DNA from 2 places in the Nocardioides hankookensis genome. Region 2 is predicted to be linked to the other one. Evidence: predicted binding sites of a transcription regulator. Region 2 holds the regulator's gene; the other holds the start of a gene.
What was found. Region 2 encodes LexA, which represses DNA repair genes until DNA is damaged. Its sites were predicted from a motif close to TCGAACANNTGTTCGA; they were not measured.
Positions count from the first base shown of each region.

Region 1: the regulator LexA is predicted to act here: its motif matches at 2,020-2,035, upstream of ACFPYL_RS10935 (SAV_6107 family HEPN domain-containing protein).

Region 1 is NZ_JBHSRJ010000004.1:926,444-934,249, reverse strand. Features, by position in the region: gene ACFPYL_RS10950 (transglutaminase family protein) at 1-79, shown strand, start outside; gene ACFPYL_RS10945 (DUF3040 domain-containing protein) at 176-610, opposite strand; gene ACFPYL_RS10940 (class I SAM-dependent methyltransferase) at 759-1,487, opposite strand; gene ACFPYL_RS10935 (SAV_6107 family HEPN domain-containing protein) at 1,519-1,953, opposite strand; gene ACFPYL_RS10930 (hypothetical protein) at 2,072-2,530, opposite strand; gene ACFPYL_RS10925 (YbaK/EbsC family protein) at 2,593-3,066, shown strand; gene ACFPYL_RS10920 (phytoene desaturase family protein) at 3,069-4,367, shown strand; gene metF (methylenetetrahydrofolate reductase [NAD(P)H]) at 4,364-5,254, opposite strand; gene ACFPYL_RS10910 (polyprenyl synthetase family protein) at 5,320-6,387, shown strand; gene ACFPYL_RS10905 (Rv2175c family DNA-binding protein) at 6,450-6,809, opposite strand; gene pknB (Stk1 family PASTA domain-containing Ser/Thr kinase) at 6,931-7,806, shown strand, end outside.
Region 2 is NZ_JBHSRJ010000009.1:845,608-853,413, reverse strand. Features, by position in the region: gene ACFPYL_RS23760 (ATP-dependent DNA helicase) at 1-201, shown strand, start outside; gene ACFPYL_RS23755 (MXAN_6640 family putative metalloprotease) at 187-1,815, opposite strand; gene ACFPYL_RS23750 (alkaline phosphatase family protein) at 1,872-3,113, opposite strand; gene ACFPYL_RS23745 (alkaline phosphatase D family protein) at 3,110-4,789, opposite strand; gene ACFPYL_RS23740 (phosphatase PAP2 family protein) at 4,799-5,632, opposite strand; gene lexA (transcriptional repressor LexA) at 5,743-6,462, opposite strand; gene ACFPYL_RS23730 (LysM peptidoglycan-binding domain-containing protein) at 6,720-7,070, shown strand; gene ACFPYL_RS23725 (DUF3052 domain-containing protein) at 7,190-7,609, shown strand; gene ACFPYL_RS23720 (hypothetical protein) at 7,606-7,806, opposite strand, start outside.

The DNA of each region.
Region 1 (7,806 bases), on a different contig from region 2:
GCTCTCGTCGCGGCGCCGGCGCACCGCTCCCGGCACCTTCGAGGCCCGCTACGGCGGCGTGGTCGACCAAGTCTCGTAGCGGGTCTCGTGGCGGCGGGAACGCCGTACACGAGAACGACCCGGCCGAACGTCGCTCGGCCGGGTCGCAGGGGGGTCTGCGCGGAGTGGTGTCCGCCTAGAAGCCGCCGCTCTCGCGGCGACGGTTCCACCGGTCGTTCATGCGGTCCATGAAGGAGCCGCGGGAGGCGGAGCGCGAACGCTTGTTGCGGCGACCGCCGTCGATGACGGTGAAGCCGCCACGGCTGGGGTGGCTGGCGCGGGGGTCAGCGGCGGCGGGGCCGTGCTGGCCGCGCAGCGACGCGAGGGCCACGGTGGCCGAGCCGAGCATCACCACGAACCCGGCGATGCCGAGCACGGTGATGCGGGCGACGGCACCGGTCATCAGGACCGCGACCCCGACGGCGAAGCAGACCCCGGCGACGATGGCCCGGCGACGGGCGGATCGGCGGAACGCCGTGCCGCGCAGCGTCGAAGCGAACTTGGGGTCCTCTTCGACGAGGGCACGCTCCATCTGCTCGAGCAGTCGGAGCTCCTCTTCCGAGAGTGGCACCGCACCTCCCCATGGTCGTCCGCCGGACAGATCTTCTCCGGCACCGGCAAGTCTAGGCAGCGCCCGGGCATCTCGGTAGCCGGGATCGGGAAATTACCCACCTAACAATCCGGTGAACCCCGCCGGACCAGTCCGCGGAAGCAAAATCTCAGCGCGCGAGCAGGTGCAGCTGAGCGGCCAGCGGCAGGTACTCCGCGCGTGCCGAGACCGCTCGCTCGAGCTCCACGAGCGCCGCCGTCGCGCCCGGCTCGAGGTCGAGCAGCGAGCCCGGCACCAGGTCGGCGAAGACCCGGACGCCGTGGACGGACTCGACCGTGAAGCCGGCACCGCCGACCAGGTCGCTGGCCTCGGCGGCGGTGAAGCGGTGGCCGGCCCGGCCGTCGCGCTCCCCCGGTCCGGCGTCGAGCAGTGTCAGCGCCTGGGTGAAGTGCCCGGCCATCGCCCGGGCGACCACGGCCGCGTGCCGCTGGGACACGAGCAGGCTGAGCACGCCGCCGGGACGCAGCACCTCGCGGATCGTGGCCAGCGCGGCCGCCGGGTCGTCGACGACCTCGAGCACGCCGTGGCACAGGACCAGGTCGGCGCTCGCCGGTCCGGCGACCTCGAGCAGCGTGGACAGGTCGCCCTGCACACCCGAGACCTCGACGGAGAGCTCGCGGGCGCGACGGGCGAGCGAGGCCAGCGCGTCGGGGCTCGGGTCGACGACCGTCACCTGGGCGCCGAGCTCGGCCACCCGGACCGCGAAACCTCCCGTGCCGCCGCCGATGTCGAGCACGTCGGCCCCGGTCGCGACGTGCGGCCGGACGGCGTCCCAGACCACGGAGGTGCGGGCGGCGCTGCGTCTGTCGCTGGGTCGGTCGCTGGGGCGTTCCGTCATGCGACCAACCCTAGAGGTCGGCGCCCCGGTGTCAGCCGGCACGCACCGCCGGGGCGTGGATCTCCAGCGGGAGGTGCGGCACCAGGCCGAGCGAGCGCTCGACCACCGCGAGGAACCGGTCGGCGTCGCGCACCAGGTCGTCGGCCTCGCGCTCGGCGACGGCGCGGCTCGAGCCCGCCTCGGCCGCGGCCCGCTTCGCGGCGCCGCCGGCGAAGAAGGTGGCCCACTCGCCGAGCTCGGGTGCCACCTCGGTGAGCAGCACCCACGCGTTCTTCTGCGGGCGCCGGCCGCGTCCGGCGGCCGGTCGGGCGCGCGCCGACAGCAGCGCGGCGGCGGCCCGCAGGGCCGCCACGTGGGCGCAGGCGTAGCGCGTGGACGCCTCGGTGGCCGCCACGGCCTCGCTCAGCGACTCGGCCGCGCGGGCGAGGTAGGAGTGGGTGGTCGCGGGCAGGGCGTACGGGTTCATCGAGCACCTCCGGGTGTCGCCGGCCCGGCGGAGGCGGGGGTCGAGGTCGCGTCCACCGAGCCGTGTTCGAACAGACGTTCGAACACGGCTCACGGTACACCCGAGCGCCGACAGCGCGTCAAGAGCCGGAGTGCAGGTCCTGGGTGGCGTCGTGGGCGCGCAGGTACGTCGCGGTGTCGCGGCTCCACAGCGCGACCACGACGCCGAGCTGGAGCAGCAGGCCGACGACGGACAGCACGACGAAGAGCGCCGGCGGGCCGATGCGGAGCGTGGCCGCGGTGCTGATCGCCATCAGCACGACGGTCGCGGTCAGCGCGACCCGTGCCCACCCGTGCCCGGACCGGAAGAACTGCAGCAGCACCACCGCGACCAGGGCGAAGACGATCAGCATGACCACGGCGACCGGCACGATCGACGGGGCCTGCACGGAGCCGGCGTCCTCCCGCCCGGACTCCCATGCGTCCATCAGCTCGTCCTTGAACAGGACGGACAGCACCGCGGTGATCCCCGACAGAGCGACGAGGGCCCAGGTGAGCCACACCGCCGCCACCACCGAGGTCGGCCGGTCCTGGGTCATGCGTCTCCTCCTCGTCACGGGCCGGGATCCCGGGGCAGGCACGCTGCCCTAGGGTCTCGACCATGGACACCGAACACCCGTCGATCACCCGGTTCCGCGACGACCACGCGCGACGTGGCGGCACCGGTGAGGTCGTCATCCTGCCCGACTCGGTGCACACCGCGGCGCTCGCGGCCGAGGCGCTGGGGTGCGAGGTCGGTGCGATCGCGAACAGTCTGCTCTTCGACGCCGACACGACGCCGGTGCTCATTCTGACCTCAGGCGCCCACCGCGTCGACACCACCAAGGTCGCGTCGTCGCTCGGTGTGAGCAAACTCAAGCGGGCGACGCCGGAGTTCGTGCGCGAGCACACCGGGCAGGTCATCGGCGGTGTCTCGCCCATCGGCCACCCGTCGGCGGTGCCGACCTACCTCGATCCCTGGCTGCGCCGCTACGACGTGGTCTGGGCCGCCGCGGGCCACCCGGCCGCCGTCTTCTCCACGACGTACGACGAGCTGGCCGCGATGACCGGCGCCACCGAGATCGAGGTCGACTGACCGTGCCGCGCGTGGTGGTCGTCGGCGGCGGCTTCGGAGGTCTGGCCTCCGCGGTCCGCCTCGCCAAGCTCGGGCACGCGGTCACCCTGGTCGAGCGCTCCCCCACCCTCGGCGGCCCGCTCTCCGAGGTGACGGCGGGCGAGTTCGCCTGGGACGCGGGCCCGACGTACACGCTGCTGCCGGCGGTCGTGCGCGACCTCTTCCGCAAGTCCGGCCGCCCGCTCGAGCGGGAGCTGGACCTGGTGGCGCTGGACGTCGTGCGCGAGCACCGGTTCGAGGACGGTTCGTCGGTGCGGGTGCCGAGCGGTCGCGCCGCCCAGATCGCGGCGTTCGACGAGCTCGGGCGCGGGCTCGGCCAGCGGTGGGTCGACCACGTCGCGTCGTACACCGACGACTGGGAGGTGCTGCGGCACGGCTACCTCGAGAACCCGTGGAACCCCGACGACCTGCCGCGCGACGTGGCCGCCAGGCTGGACAGCCGCGAGACGCTCCACAAGCGGCTGAAGCGGACCTTCAAGGACGAGAGGCTGCGGCTGGTGGCCGGCCACCCGTTCGTCGCCGAGGGTCACGAGCTGCGCAACGTGCCGGCCTGGGCGGGCTCGACGGCGTACGTCGAGCAGCGGTTCGGGGCCTGGACGGTCGAGGGCGGCATGGCCCGCCTCGGCACCGCGCTGGCCGACCGCCTGGCGACCCGCAAGGTGGCGACGCTGACAGGCACCGAGGTGCGGGACCTGGTGGTGCGCGACGGCCGCGTCGCCGCCGTCTCCACCACGGCCGGCGAGCTCGACGCCGACGTCGTGGTCTGCGCTATCGACCCGCGACGGCTGCCGGCGCTCGCCGAGCACGTCGTCCGGACCATGCCCGCGATCCCGCCGGTCGTCGCCCACCTCGGCCTGTCCGGCGAGGCACCGGACCTGCCGCACGAGCTGGTGCTGCACGGCGACCCGATGCTCGTCGTACGCACGGGCGGGCGGGCGCCGTCCGGCGCGTCGACGCTGACGGTCCACGGGCGCGGCCGGCTCTCGGAGGACATCCTGCGCGCGCTGGCGCGGCACCGCATCGACGTCCGCGCCCAGGTGGTCGAGCGGGTCGACCTCAGCCCGCGCGACCAGGTCGAGCGGTGGGGCGGCTCCCCGATGGGCGTGCTCTGGCAGGGCCGCGCGACCGTGCGCCGGCGGCTCGGCCCGCGCACGCCGATCGAGGGCGTGTACGCCGCGGGCGCGCACGCCACCCCGGGCGCCGGGCTGCCGTTCGTGGGGTTGTCGGCCGCGCTGGTGGCGGCGGAGGTCGGCTCGGCCTAGACCGACATGTTGAGCGCGGAGAAGATCTCGCGCGTCGCCTTGGAGCGGTTCAGCGTGTAGAAGTGCAGGCCCGGTGCACCGCCGTCGAGCAGCTCCTCGCAGAGCTCGGCGGCCAGCGCGATGCCGGCGGCCCGCATGGCGGCGGGGTCGCCGTCGTGGGCGGAGATCCGCTCGACCACCGACGCCGGCACCTCGGTGCCGATCAGCTCACCCTGACGGCGGATGTTGCCGAGGTTCAGGATCGGCATGATGCCCGGCAGGATCGGCAGGTCGACGCCGCGGGCGCGGACCCGCTCGACCAGCGCGAAGTAGTCCTCGGCGCGGAAGAACATCTGGGTGACCGCGAACTCCGCACCCGCACGGGCCTTCGCGACGAGCACGTCGGCGTCGCGGTCGAGCGACTCCGCGGACGGGTGCCCCTCGGGGAACGCCGCCACGCCGATGCTGAAGTCGCCCCGGGCGTGCACCAGCTCGACCAGCTCCTGCGCGTAGGTGAAGCCGCCCTTGGTCGGGGCCCACGGCGCGCGCGGACCCTCCTGGGGGTCGCCCCGCAACAGCATCACGTTGCCGATGCCGACCTCGGCGTACGAGTCGAGGACACCGGTGAGCTCCGCCTCCGTGTGCGCGACGCAGGTGAGGTGGGCCATCGGCGTCATCGTGGTCTCGGCCGCGATCCGGCCGGTGATCCGCACGGTGGAATCGCGCGTCGACCCGCCGGCGCCGTACGTCACCGAGACGAAGGTCGGCCGGTAGGGCTCGAGCTCGCGGATCGCCTGCCAGAGCTGCTCCTCGCCGGCCTCGTCCTTGGGCGGGAAGAACTCGAAGGAGAACGACCGCTCGCCCGCTCGGACCAGGTCGCCGATCCGGGGTGCCTGCGTGTTCGCCATACGCAACAGTCTAAGGACGGGGACCGCCCGCAGGACGCCGGTGTCCACTGGCTAGTCTCGTGCGGGTGACGGCGAACGGGTGGGACAGCGCCGCGTTCCGCGACCGGGTCCAGGCAGCTCTCGACGCGTTCATCGACGAGCAGGCCGCGCTCCTCGCGCCGCTCGGCAGCGACGCCGACCGGTTGGTCGCCGAGGCGCGTACGTCGGTCCGCGGCGGCAAGCGCTTCCGGGCGTCGTTCTGCTACTGGGGCCACCGCGCCGTCGCGAGCCCCGCCGACGAGGAGGCACTCGTCCGCGCCTGTGCCTCGCTCGAGCTGCTGCACGCCAGCGCGCTGGTCCACGACGACCTGATGGACGCCTCCGACACCCGACGCGGCCGGCCAGCGACGCACCGGACCTTCGAGGCCGAGCACCGTGCGGCCGGCTGGCGCGGCGACCAGGAGCAGTACGGCGCCGCCGCGGCGATCCTGCTCGGCGACCTGCTGCTGAGCTGGGCCGACGAGCTGCTCCGGCGCTGCGGCCTGCCGATCACCCAGGTGGCGCCCGCCCTCGAGGTCTTCGACCGTTGTCGGTCCGAGGTGATCGCCGGCCAGTTCCTCGACGTCTCCGTGCAGGCCCGGGGCCGTGCCGACGTCGACGCCGCGATGACCGTGCTGCGCTACAAGTCGGCGAAGTACTCCATCGAGCGCCCGCTGCACATCGGCGCCGCCCTCGCCGGCGCCTCCGCGTCGACCATGCAGGCGCTGAGCGAGTTCGGGCTGCCGCTGGGCGAGGCGTTCCAGCTGCGCGACGACCTGCTCGGTGTCTTCGGCGACCCGGCGACGACCGGCAAGCCCGCCGGCGACGACCTGATCGAGGGCAAGCGCACCGTGCTGGTCGCCCTGGCCCTCGACGCCGCCTCCCCCGCCGACGCGGCGCTCCTCGACCGCTCCCTCGGCACCGCCCTGTCGGTCGACGAGGTCGCCGAGCTGCGCCGGGTCATCGACGCCAGCGGCGCGCACGCCCAGGTCGAGGCGGTCATCGACGAGCTGGCGACCCGCGCCGTACGTTCCCTCGACCGGGCGGGTCTCGACGACCACGCCACCGAGGTGCTGCGCGGGCTGGCCGCGTCGGCGACGCAGCGGGCCGTCTGACCGCCGCCTCTGCCCGACGTTTGGTCACCAACCGCAGAGCCGCAGCCAGCCCTCGCGTCCCCTCACAGCGACATCGCCTGGGCGCGGCGCTTCACCTCGGACCCTCGGTTCTCGCGCAGCGCGTCGATCGGACGCCCGGGGTAGTCGTCGTCGGTGAAGAGCCACGCGATGCACTCACGGTCGTCGTAGCGACCGTCGTGGAGGATCGTCAGCAGGCCGGGGAGGCCCTTGACGACCTGGCCGTCCTGGATGAAGTCGGCCGGGACCTGCTGGCCCGCGCCGGGCGACGGTACGGCGGCGGCGAGCTCGTGGTCGCGGATCATGGTGCGCACCTTGCCGACCGTCACACCGAGCGCGGTGGCGGTGGCGGACCAGTCCAGCCAGTCCGGGACGAGGGCGGCGAGGTCGGAGCTCGGTTCCATGCCGCCAGTCTTCCATTCCGGCCTGCGCCACGCCGCACCGCCGCCCAGCGGGCCACCGGCGGGTCCCGTCCGTACGATTGAGGCCCCGGACCCTTCCCCGTCCGGTCACAGGAGGGTCGCTGTGCAGCGAGACGAGCACGGAGATCGGCACGCCCGCACGGGCGGCGCCGAGGCCGCACCCGACCCCATGACCGGCCGGCTGCTGGACCGGCGCTACCGGATCGGCTCGCGGATCGCGCGCGGCGGCATGGCCAGTGTCTACGAGGCCACCGACCTCCGCCTCGACCGCACCGTCGCGGTCAAGGTGATGCACCCCGGGCTGGGCGACGACAACGAGTTCGCGGAGCGGTTCGTCCGCGAGGCGCGGGCGGCCGCCCGGCTGTCGCACCCCAACGTGGTCGCGGTCTACGACCAGGGCGACGACGACGGCACCGTGTTCCTCGCGATGGAGCTGATCCCCGGGCACACCCTGCGCGACGTGATCCGCAAGGAGGCGCCGATGTCGCCCGCGCGGGCGCTCGCCGTGATGGAGCCCGTGCTCTCCGCGCTGGCCGCCGCGCACCGGGCCGGGCTCGTCCACCGCGACGTGAAGCCCGAGAACGTCCTCATCGCCGACGACGGCCGCGTGAAGGTCGCCGACTTCGGGCTCGCCAAGGCCGTCAGCACCGACACCCAGCACACCGCGACCGGCGGCGTCCTCATCGGCACCGTCTCCTACCTGGCCCCCGAACTCGTGGTGAGCGGTCGCGCCGACGCGCGCGCCGACGTGTACGCCGCGGGCGTCGTCCTCTTCGAGCTCCTCACCGGCACCAAGCCGCACGAGGGCGAGACCCCGATCCAGGTCGCCTACAAGCACGTCCACGAGGACGTCCCGGCCCCGTCGACGCTCGAGCCCGGCCTCCCGGCGTACGTCGACGCACTGGTCGCCCGCGCCACGGCCCGCGACCGCGAGCTGCGCCCTGCGGACGCGGCGGTGCTCCTCCACCAGGTCCACCGG
Region 2 (7,806 bases):
CATGCCGCGCTGCTCCTGGCCCAGGGCGCTGGGCGGCTGATCCGCACGCACACCGACCGCGGGGTCGTCGCGGTGCTCGACCCGCGGCTCGCGACCGCGAGGTACGGCTCGTTCCTGAAGGCGAGCCTGCCGCCGATGTGGACGACGACCGACCCCGCCGTCGTACGACAGGCGTTGAAGCGGTTGTCAGCCGACCGTTGAGAGCCGGTAGCTCATCGGCGCGTTGTTGTCCTTGGACCGTCCGCTGCATGAGTACAGCACCGGGTCGTCGCGCTGAGCGGTCCAGCAGTGGTAGGCGATCCCCGCGTTGGACAGGGTCACGTCGACCCGGATGGTGCTGCGACCGTCGAACGGGACCGTGACGCGTGCGTTGCCGGCCTTCGAGAGCCGCACGAAGGTCGACTTCGTCCGGCCCTTCCTGTCGTAGCGCGTGACCACCGCGCCCGCGCCGGTGGTCGGAGCTGGCAGGTTGAGGTCGATGCGCAGCCGCTTGCCGTGCAGCGAGCGGCTGGGCTTCGCCTGGACGGTCGCGGTCGAGAGGTGGTCGACGAGCACCTTCTGCACGCCGCTGTTGTGCTTGCGCGGGGTCAAGGCCCACGTCTTCGCCGCGCCGGCGGCGCGGTAGGCGCTGCCCTCCTCGTAGGTGCGCGCGGGCCGCCGGTTGGCGTCACCGAACTGGGCGTAGACGTGGCGCAGGTCGGTCTTGCGCGAGGCGAGCTCGCGGGCCACGGCCTGGATCGAGTAGTTGTCCGGGCCGCCGCGCGACGCGTCGATCCGCTGCATCAGCCGGCGCATGATCACCGGCAGGCCACCCTGCGACTGGGGGAACCGCTCGGTGAGGTAGCGGAAGAAGATCCACTCGCCGTACTGACGCGGCGCGCACGAGTAGCAGTTGAGGAACTGGTCCAGGGGCTTGCGCGGCTGGCGCATCGGGCTCTCGGAGAGGTACTGACGGTTGTCGTTGATGTTGTCGTAGACCTCGTCCTCCGCCCACGTCGCGGTCGCCTCGAGGAACCACGCGTCCTCCTCGTAGTCGTAGGCGAACTGGGTGGCGTGGAAGAGCTCGTGCGCGGCGGTCACCTTGAGGTTGTCGAGCGGCGTCTGGCCGCCCGCCCAGGAGTAGTCGCTGCTGAACGAGCAGTACGCCGGGGTGTCGTAGGGCCCCTTGGCCGGCGGTGCGTGGTCGGTGTTGCAGTAGCCGTAGAGGCCGTCGCCGAGGTCGCTGATGTAGACGTCGAGCTTGGCGTCGCCGCCCTTGGTGCCGTCCGGCTCCGGCGCCCGGTAGCCGGCCGCCTGGTAGGTGCCGAGGACGTGGGTCGCGACCGCACCGACCTGGTCGATGTAGTCCGGGTTGACCGTGCCGTTGTCCCAGTGCACGCGCACCGTCCCGTAGTCGCGCCACACCTCGGCGGCCCAGCCCTCCGAGCCGGGTGGCCGGTTGAGCAGGGCGGCCGCGCGGGCTCGCTCGCTGCGCGGGAGGTCGTTCTGGCGCAGCCGGAGGTCGCGCATCGCGAGGGTCAGGTCGCGGCCGTCGTCGGTGGTCCTCTCGGGGACGACGGACTCCGTCGAGCGCTCGTCGGACCCCTCGTCGGACGAGGCCGGCTCGAGCAGCTCCTCCACGTCGTCGAGCGCGTCGACGGCGGCGTCGGCGGCGTCGCCCGTGGTGCCGGTCGTCGTGCCGGTCGCCGTGGACGTGTCGGCGGGGTCGGGGTCCGTGCCGTCGGCGTACCCGGGGGCGGCCACGGCCCCGAGGGCCAGGACAGCCACCAGCAGGCCGGTCGTGGGCATGGTCAGTCGACCGAGAGGAGTTCGCACCCCCCTACTGTCCCTGACCGGGGCAAGAATCGCCCAACCACGGCGCGCCGAGGTTGCTACCTCCGCAGGAGGTCGCGGCCGTCGTAGCCGCGGCGGGGGCCGCCGACGCCGAAGAAGCCCGCCACGGTGGGTGCGACGTCGACGGTGCGGGCCACCCGCGTGTCGGCACGGCGGCGTACGACGGGGTGGCCGCCGGAGATGAAGAACGGGATCGCCCGCGTCGCGGGATGGCCGTGGTTGCCGGGGATCGGGTTCGAGGTCGCGGGGTCCGGGTCGCTGAAGCGCCAGCCGGCCTTGCAGAAGGCGACGACGTCGCCGGCCTCCGGGCCGAGGCGCAGCCCCGTGGCGCGCCGGTCGTACGCCGCGAGCACGCCCTCCTGGGCCCGGGCGATCGCCCGCATCCGGCGCACGGCCTGCTCGTGCTGGGAGCGCGGCCCGGTCCAGTAGAGGAGGTCGGCGCCACCGTTGTCGGCGATCTCGACCCGGCCGGCGAGCAGCGGGTCCGCGGCGAGCGGAGCCGTCAGGCTGATCACCTTGTCGGGCGTCGACCAGTCCATCGAGTGGTCGGCCAGCACGACCAGCACCGAGTCGTCCCACTTCTCCTGCTCGTGCAGGGCATCGACGAACATGCCGACCTGCCGGTCGGTGTCGGCGAGCGCGAGGCGGCGGGTGAGCCGGAGCGAGGTGCCGGAGACGTCGGCGTGCCCGAAGCGGTCGATGTCGCCGAGGTTGACGAACATCAGGTTCGGGTCGAGGTCCTCGAGCATCGCCAGCGCGGCCCTCATCGTGAAGACGTCGGGGGCGTGCTCGGTGATCGGCAGCGTCGGCTCGGGCTCCCAGCGGTGCGTGGCGCGTCCGCCGAAGACGCCGTACAGGTACTCCTTCGAGAGCACCGTGCCGGTCGTCGCACCGTGCCGGTTGAGTCGCTCGATCAGGGTGTCGCTCTTGATGTCGGTGGGCCGGTCCATGTCGCGCACGGTCTTCGCGGCCCGGTCATAGATCGAGTTGGCCGGCACGCCGGTGCGGTCCGGCCGGAGCCCGGTCATCATCATCACGTGGTTGGGGATCGTCTCCATCACCGGCATCGACGAGGCGCGCGGGAACCGCAGCCCCGCGTCGCGCAGCGCGGCGAGCCTCGGGGTCAGGCCGCTGTCGAGCTCGTCGGGGCGGCAGCCGTCGATGACCAGCACGTAGGCGCGCTTGCGCGGCCGGGCGGCGTACGCCGCGGCACCGGGCAGGCTCGAGAAGACCAGGCCGGCGGCCCCGGCCTTGAGGAAGGTGCGGCGCTCGAGGCTCATAGGGGCGTCGTCACCTGCTCGATGCGGCCCGTGCCGGTCTTGGTGGCGTACGACGTCGACCAGATGATCGGCGTCCTCCGGTCGGCGCGGTCGCCGATGACGTACCAGTCCATCTGCGCGCGGGTCGCGGTGATGTCGAGCACCGAGAACCCGTGGCTGTCGAAGTCGAGGTACTTGACGTGCCGGTTGTTGGCCTTGATCGCCTGCTCGACCACGACGCTCGTCGTGCGTGGCGGCGTACCGGTGATGTCCTTGAGGTTGCTGGAGGTCACCGACGAGCAGACGAACTCGACGCCGGCCGTGTCGCCCACGGGGTACGACGCGGCGTCGTAGGGAAGCTCGCACGCCCAGCCGGAGTGGATGTCGCCGGTGATGAAGAGCGCGTCGGTGACCTGGTGGTCGCGGATGTGCTCGAAGACCTCGCGCCGGTCGTGGGTGTAGCCGTCCCACTGGTCGAGGTTGTAGGCGACGCCGTCGCGGGGGAGCAGGCCGGTCACGTCGTTGACCGGGTCGATCAGGTCGTGCGGCACGGAGCCGAACTCGACCGGGGCGATCATCACCGGGTTGCCCACGATCTTCCACTGGGCGCCGGTGCGCTTGAGCCCGGCCTTGAGCCAGTCCATCTGCTGGCGACCGGTGATGGTGCGGTCGGCGGCGTCGACCTCGGGGCCGGGCACCTCCAGCTGGCCGTCGCGGTAGCTGCGCAGGTCGAGCATGCTCAGCTCTGCGAGCGTGCCGAAGCGGAACCGCCGGAAGAGCCGGTCGCCGTCGCCGAGCCGGGCGGTGCCGTCGAGGCGCACCGGCATCCACTCGTCGTACGCACGGTGCGCACGAGCACGGCGGCGGTGGTAGTCGCCCTCGCCGAGGTCGGGGTTGTGGTTCTCGGCCCCGTCCTTCCACTGGTCGTTGGCGACCTCGTGGTCGTCCCAGGTGATGATCCAGGGGTACTTCGCGTGCAGGTCCTGGAGGTCGGGGTCCTGCTTGTACTGCGCGTGCCGCTGGCGGTAGTCGGGCAGCGAGACCATCTCGTGCGCGGGCACGTGGGAGCGGATGTCGCGGTCGTCGGACCCGTAGCCGTACTGGCCGGGGCCGTACTCGTAGAGGTAGTCGCCGAGGTGGATGACGGCGTGCAGGTCGTCGCGGTCGGCCAGCCCGCGGTAGGCGCTGAACCACCCCGCCTGGAGGTTGGCGCACGAGACGACGCCGAACCGCAGGTGCCGGGGAGTGGCCTCGGGCGCCGGCGCCGTACGGGTGCGGCCGACCCGGCTGGTCTGGCCGGCCAGGTGGAAGCGGTAGTGGTACCAGGTCGCCGGGTCGAGCCCGGTCACGTCGACCTTGACCGTGTGGTCGCGGCTCGGGCCGGTGGCGAACGTCCCGCGGCGTACGACGTGGCGGAAGCGGCGGTCGGTGGCGACCTCCCAGGTGACCTTGACCCGCGGGCCCTTGCCGGATCCGGGGGTGCTGGCCGGGGTCGGGGTGACCCGGGTCCAGATCAGCACGGCGCGGGGGAGCGGGTCGCCCGAGGCGACCCCGTGCCGGAAGCGGCGGTGGCCGGGGCGCGCGGGGGCCGCCTCGGCGTCGGTGGTGCTGACGGCGGCAGCACCGGCGGCACCCACGGTGCCGGACGCGAGCACGGTGCGTCGGCGCAGCGAGAGGCGGTCTGGGGTGATCGGCATGGTCACGACCTACCCAACGACCGGCGGCTCCTCACGTGACGCGGGCGCGAGCGCCGAGAGTTCATCCGACGTTCGTCTGAGTCGTGCCGGCCACAGCGACGGCAGCGGGATCCGGCCGATCGCGCGGGCGGCCGCCCAGCCGACCAGGATGACCAGCCAGCCGACCAGGGCGTCGATCACCCAGTGGTTGCCGGTGCCGACGATGACGATCGCGGTGCCGACGGCGTACGCCCAGCCCAGCACGCGCACCCACTTGCGGGTCGCGTAGACCTGCAGCGCCAGCGCCACCCACAGCGACCAGCCGGCATGCAGGGAGGGGAACGCCGCCAGCTCGTTGGTCAGCCCGCCGAGCCCGCGCGGTGCCGAGGCGTCGCCGCCCCACCAGCCGTCGGCCGCGTGCAGGCTGAGCACGTCGACGTACCCGCTGATGAAGCGCGGCGGCGCCGTCGGCATCATCAGGTACGCCGCCAGGCCGAGCAGCGTGCCGATCACCAGCGCACGCCGGGCCGGCCCGTAGCGGTCGGCGCCCAGGCGCCAGAGCCAGATCAGCACGGCCGCGGTGACGACGTAGTGCAGCGACGCGTACCAGTAGCTGCCGATGAGGCCGACCACGCGGTGGTCGGTGAAGAGCTGGTTGAGCGGGACCTCCCAGCTGATCCCGAGGAGGTCCTCGATGTGCAGCAGGTCGTTGGCCCGGTCGAGAGCCGGCTGCATGCTGGTGTTGGCCAGCAGTCGGGCCAGGCTGTAGAAGACCCAGAGCGCGAGGATCAGCAGCAGCTCCAGAAGGGCGCGGGCCCAGCCGGGGACCGTCCGTTCGCGTGCAAGCGCAGGTGCCGTCGTCACAGCACCAGCGTCTTCCATCGGCCCTCCCGTGCCATCAGGGATCCTCCCCTGTTACCAACGTCAGGGTCGGATCAGGGGATTCCCAGGGGAAGCCAGAAATTCACGAGCGATCAAACCCTGCGCAGCACCGCCGTCACCTTTCCCAAGATGGTGGCGTGGGTGCCGTCGATGGGATCGTAGTTCGGGTTGTGCGGCAGGAGCCACACCTTTCCGTCCTTGCGCTGCAGGGTCTTGACCGTGGCCTCGCCGTCGAGGAGCGCCGCGACGATCTCGCCGTTCTCGGCGGTCTGCTCCTTGCGGATGACCACGTAGTCGCCGTCGCAGATGGCCGCCTCGACCATCGAGTCGCCGGAGACCTCGAGCAGGAACAGCTCGCCCTCGCCGACCAGCTGCCGCGGCAGCGGGAAGACCTCGTCGTACGTCTCCTCGGCCAGGATGGGCCCGCCGGCGGCGATCCGGCCGACCAGGGGGACGTACGACGCGGCCGGGACGGTGTCGCCGATCCCGGTCTCGTCGGTGGTCGACTCGTCGGCGCTGCCGAGCGAGCGCCGGGCCGCCATCACCTCGGGGAGGAACACCTCGAGGGCGCGCGGCCGGTTGGGGTCGCGCTTGAGGTAGCCCTTCTCCTCGAGCACCTTCAGCTGGTGGGCGACGCTCGAGGAGCTGGTGAGCCCCACCGCTTCGCCGATCTCGCGCATGCTGGGCGGGTAGCCCCGCTTCTCGATCGAGTCCTTGATCGTCTGCAGGACGCGCTGCTGGCGCGGGGTGAGCCCGGTGGCATCGGCCGGCCCGTCGGGCAGCTCGCGCACCGTATCCATCTTCTTGGCCATGGGCCCACGCTAGCCATCCCGGCCGCCGGGTTCAAACATTTGTTCGAACGGGCGTGTCGGGCTCCGCCGCCTCGGAACGGCTCGAACAAATGTTCGCCCGGGGCCTTGCGTCGTTCGAACAGGTGCTCTAACGTCGTACACACGTTCGATCGAACACCTGATCGAGACGGCGGTCCAGACAGCTGCGGAGCGACTGTCGGTGGCTCCCTCTAGAACTGGTGTCATCGAGAAGGCCACTTCCCCCAGGAGCCAAGCACATGAGCACCATGACGATCGACCAGATGTTCCACTCGAAGCCCGCCGCCCGGCCGCGCAGCACTGTCCGGCTGACCCGCCGCGGCCGCGTCGTGGTCGTGCTCCTCGGTCTGCTGGTGGCCCTCGCCGTCGGCATCGTCGTCGCCTCCGGCTCCGTGGCCACCGACCACGCCGGCACACCCGAGCCCACCGCGGTGGTGCTCGTCGGCACCGGCGACACCCTGTGGGACATCGCCTCCGCGGCCGCCGACGACGGCGACGTCGACGCGATGATCGACCGCATCCAGAAGCTCAACGCGCTCGACTCCGGCATGCTCATCGCCGGCCAGCGCCTGCTGATCCCGGTCGACTGACTCGGACGACCACACAGATCTCGTCGAGCGATTCGACCCCGCTCGACGGACCGGGGAAGACGAGGGGCGGAGCCGACAGGCTCCGCCCCTCGCGGCATTTCGACCCCTACGCTTCCGGCATGGCCGGCTACTCGGGCACCCCGCTGGTGCGCAAGCTGGGGATCAAGGACGAGCACCTCGTCCTGCTCGACCGTGCACCGGAGGGCTTCGAGCTCGGCGAGACCGCGGCGCGCGTCGTAGGCCGGCTGCCAGCCTCCGGCCTCGACGTCACCCTCACCTTCCAGACCCGGCTGGCCGATCTCGAGGCCCGGTTGCCAGCGGTGTTCGAGCGGACCGTGACCGCCGGGATGGTGTGGACCTGCTGGCCGAAGAAGGCGGCCCGACGCCAGCTCGGCATCGCGAGCGACCTCGACGACAACGCCGTGCGCGAGCTCGGGCTGCGCCTCGGGTGGGTCGACGTGAAGGTCGCGGCGATCGACGACACCTGGTCGGGCCTGAAGTTCGTGCGCCGCCTCGCGGACCGTGAGCGCCCGGACTAGCGCGCCGCGCGCCGCCCGCCGATCGGCCGGGGTCCATCCGGCTCGTCGGGAGCCTCGGTCGATGTCGGGGGCTTGGTGATGCCGAGACGGCGCAGCAGCCGGGCGACGAGCATCAGACCGAAGAAGAGGCATGCGACCGCGCCGATCGAGGCGATCGCCAGGAAGATCCACGCCTGGGAGTCGCCGCCGCGTGCCGT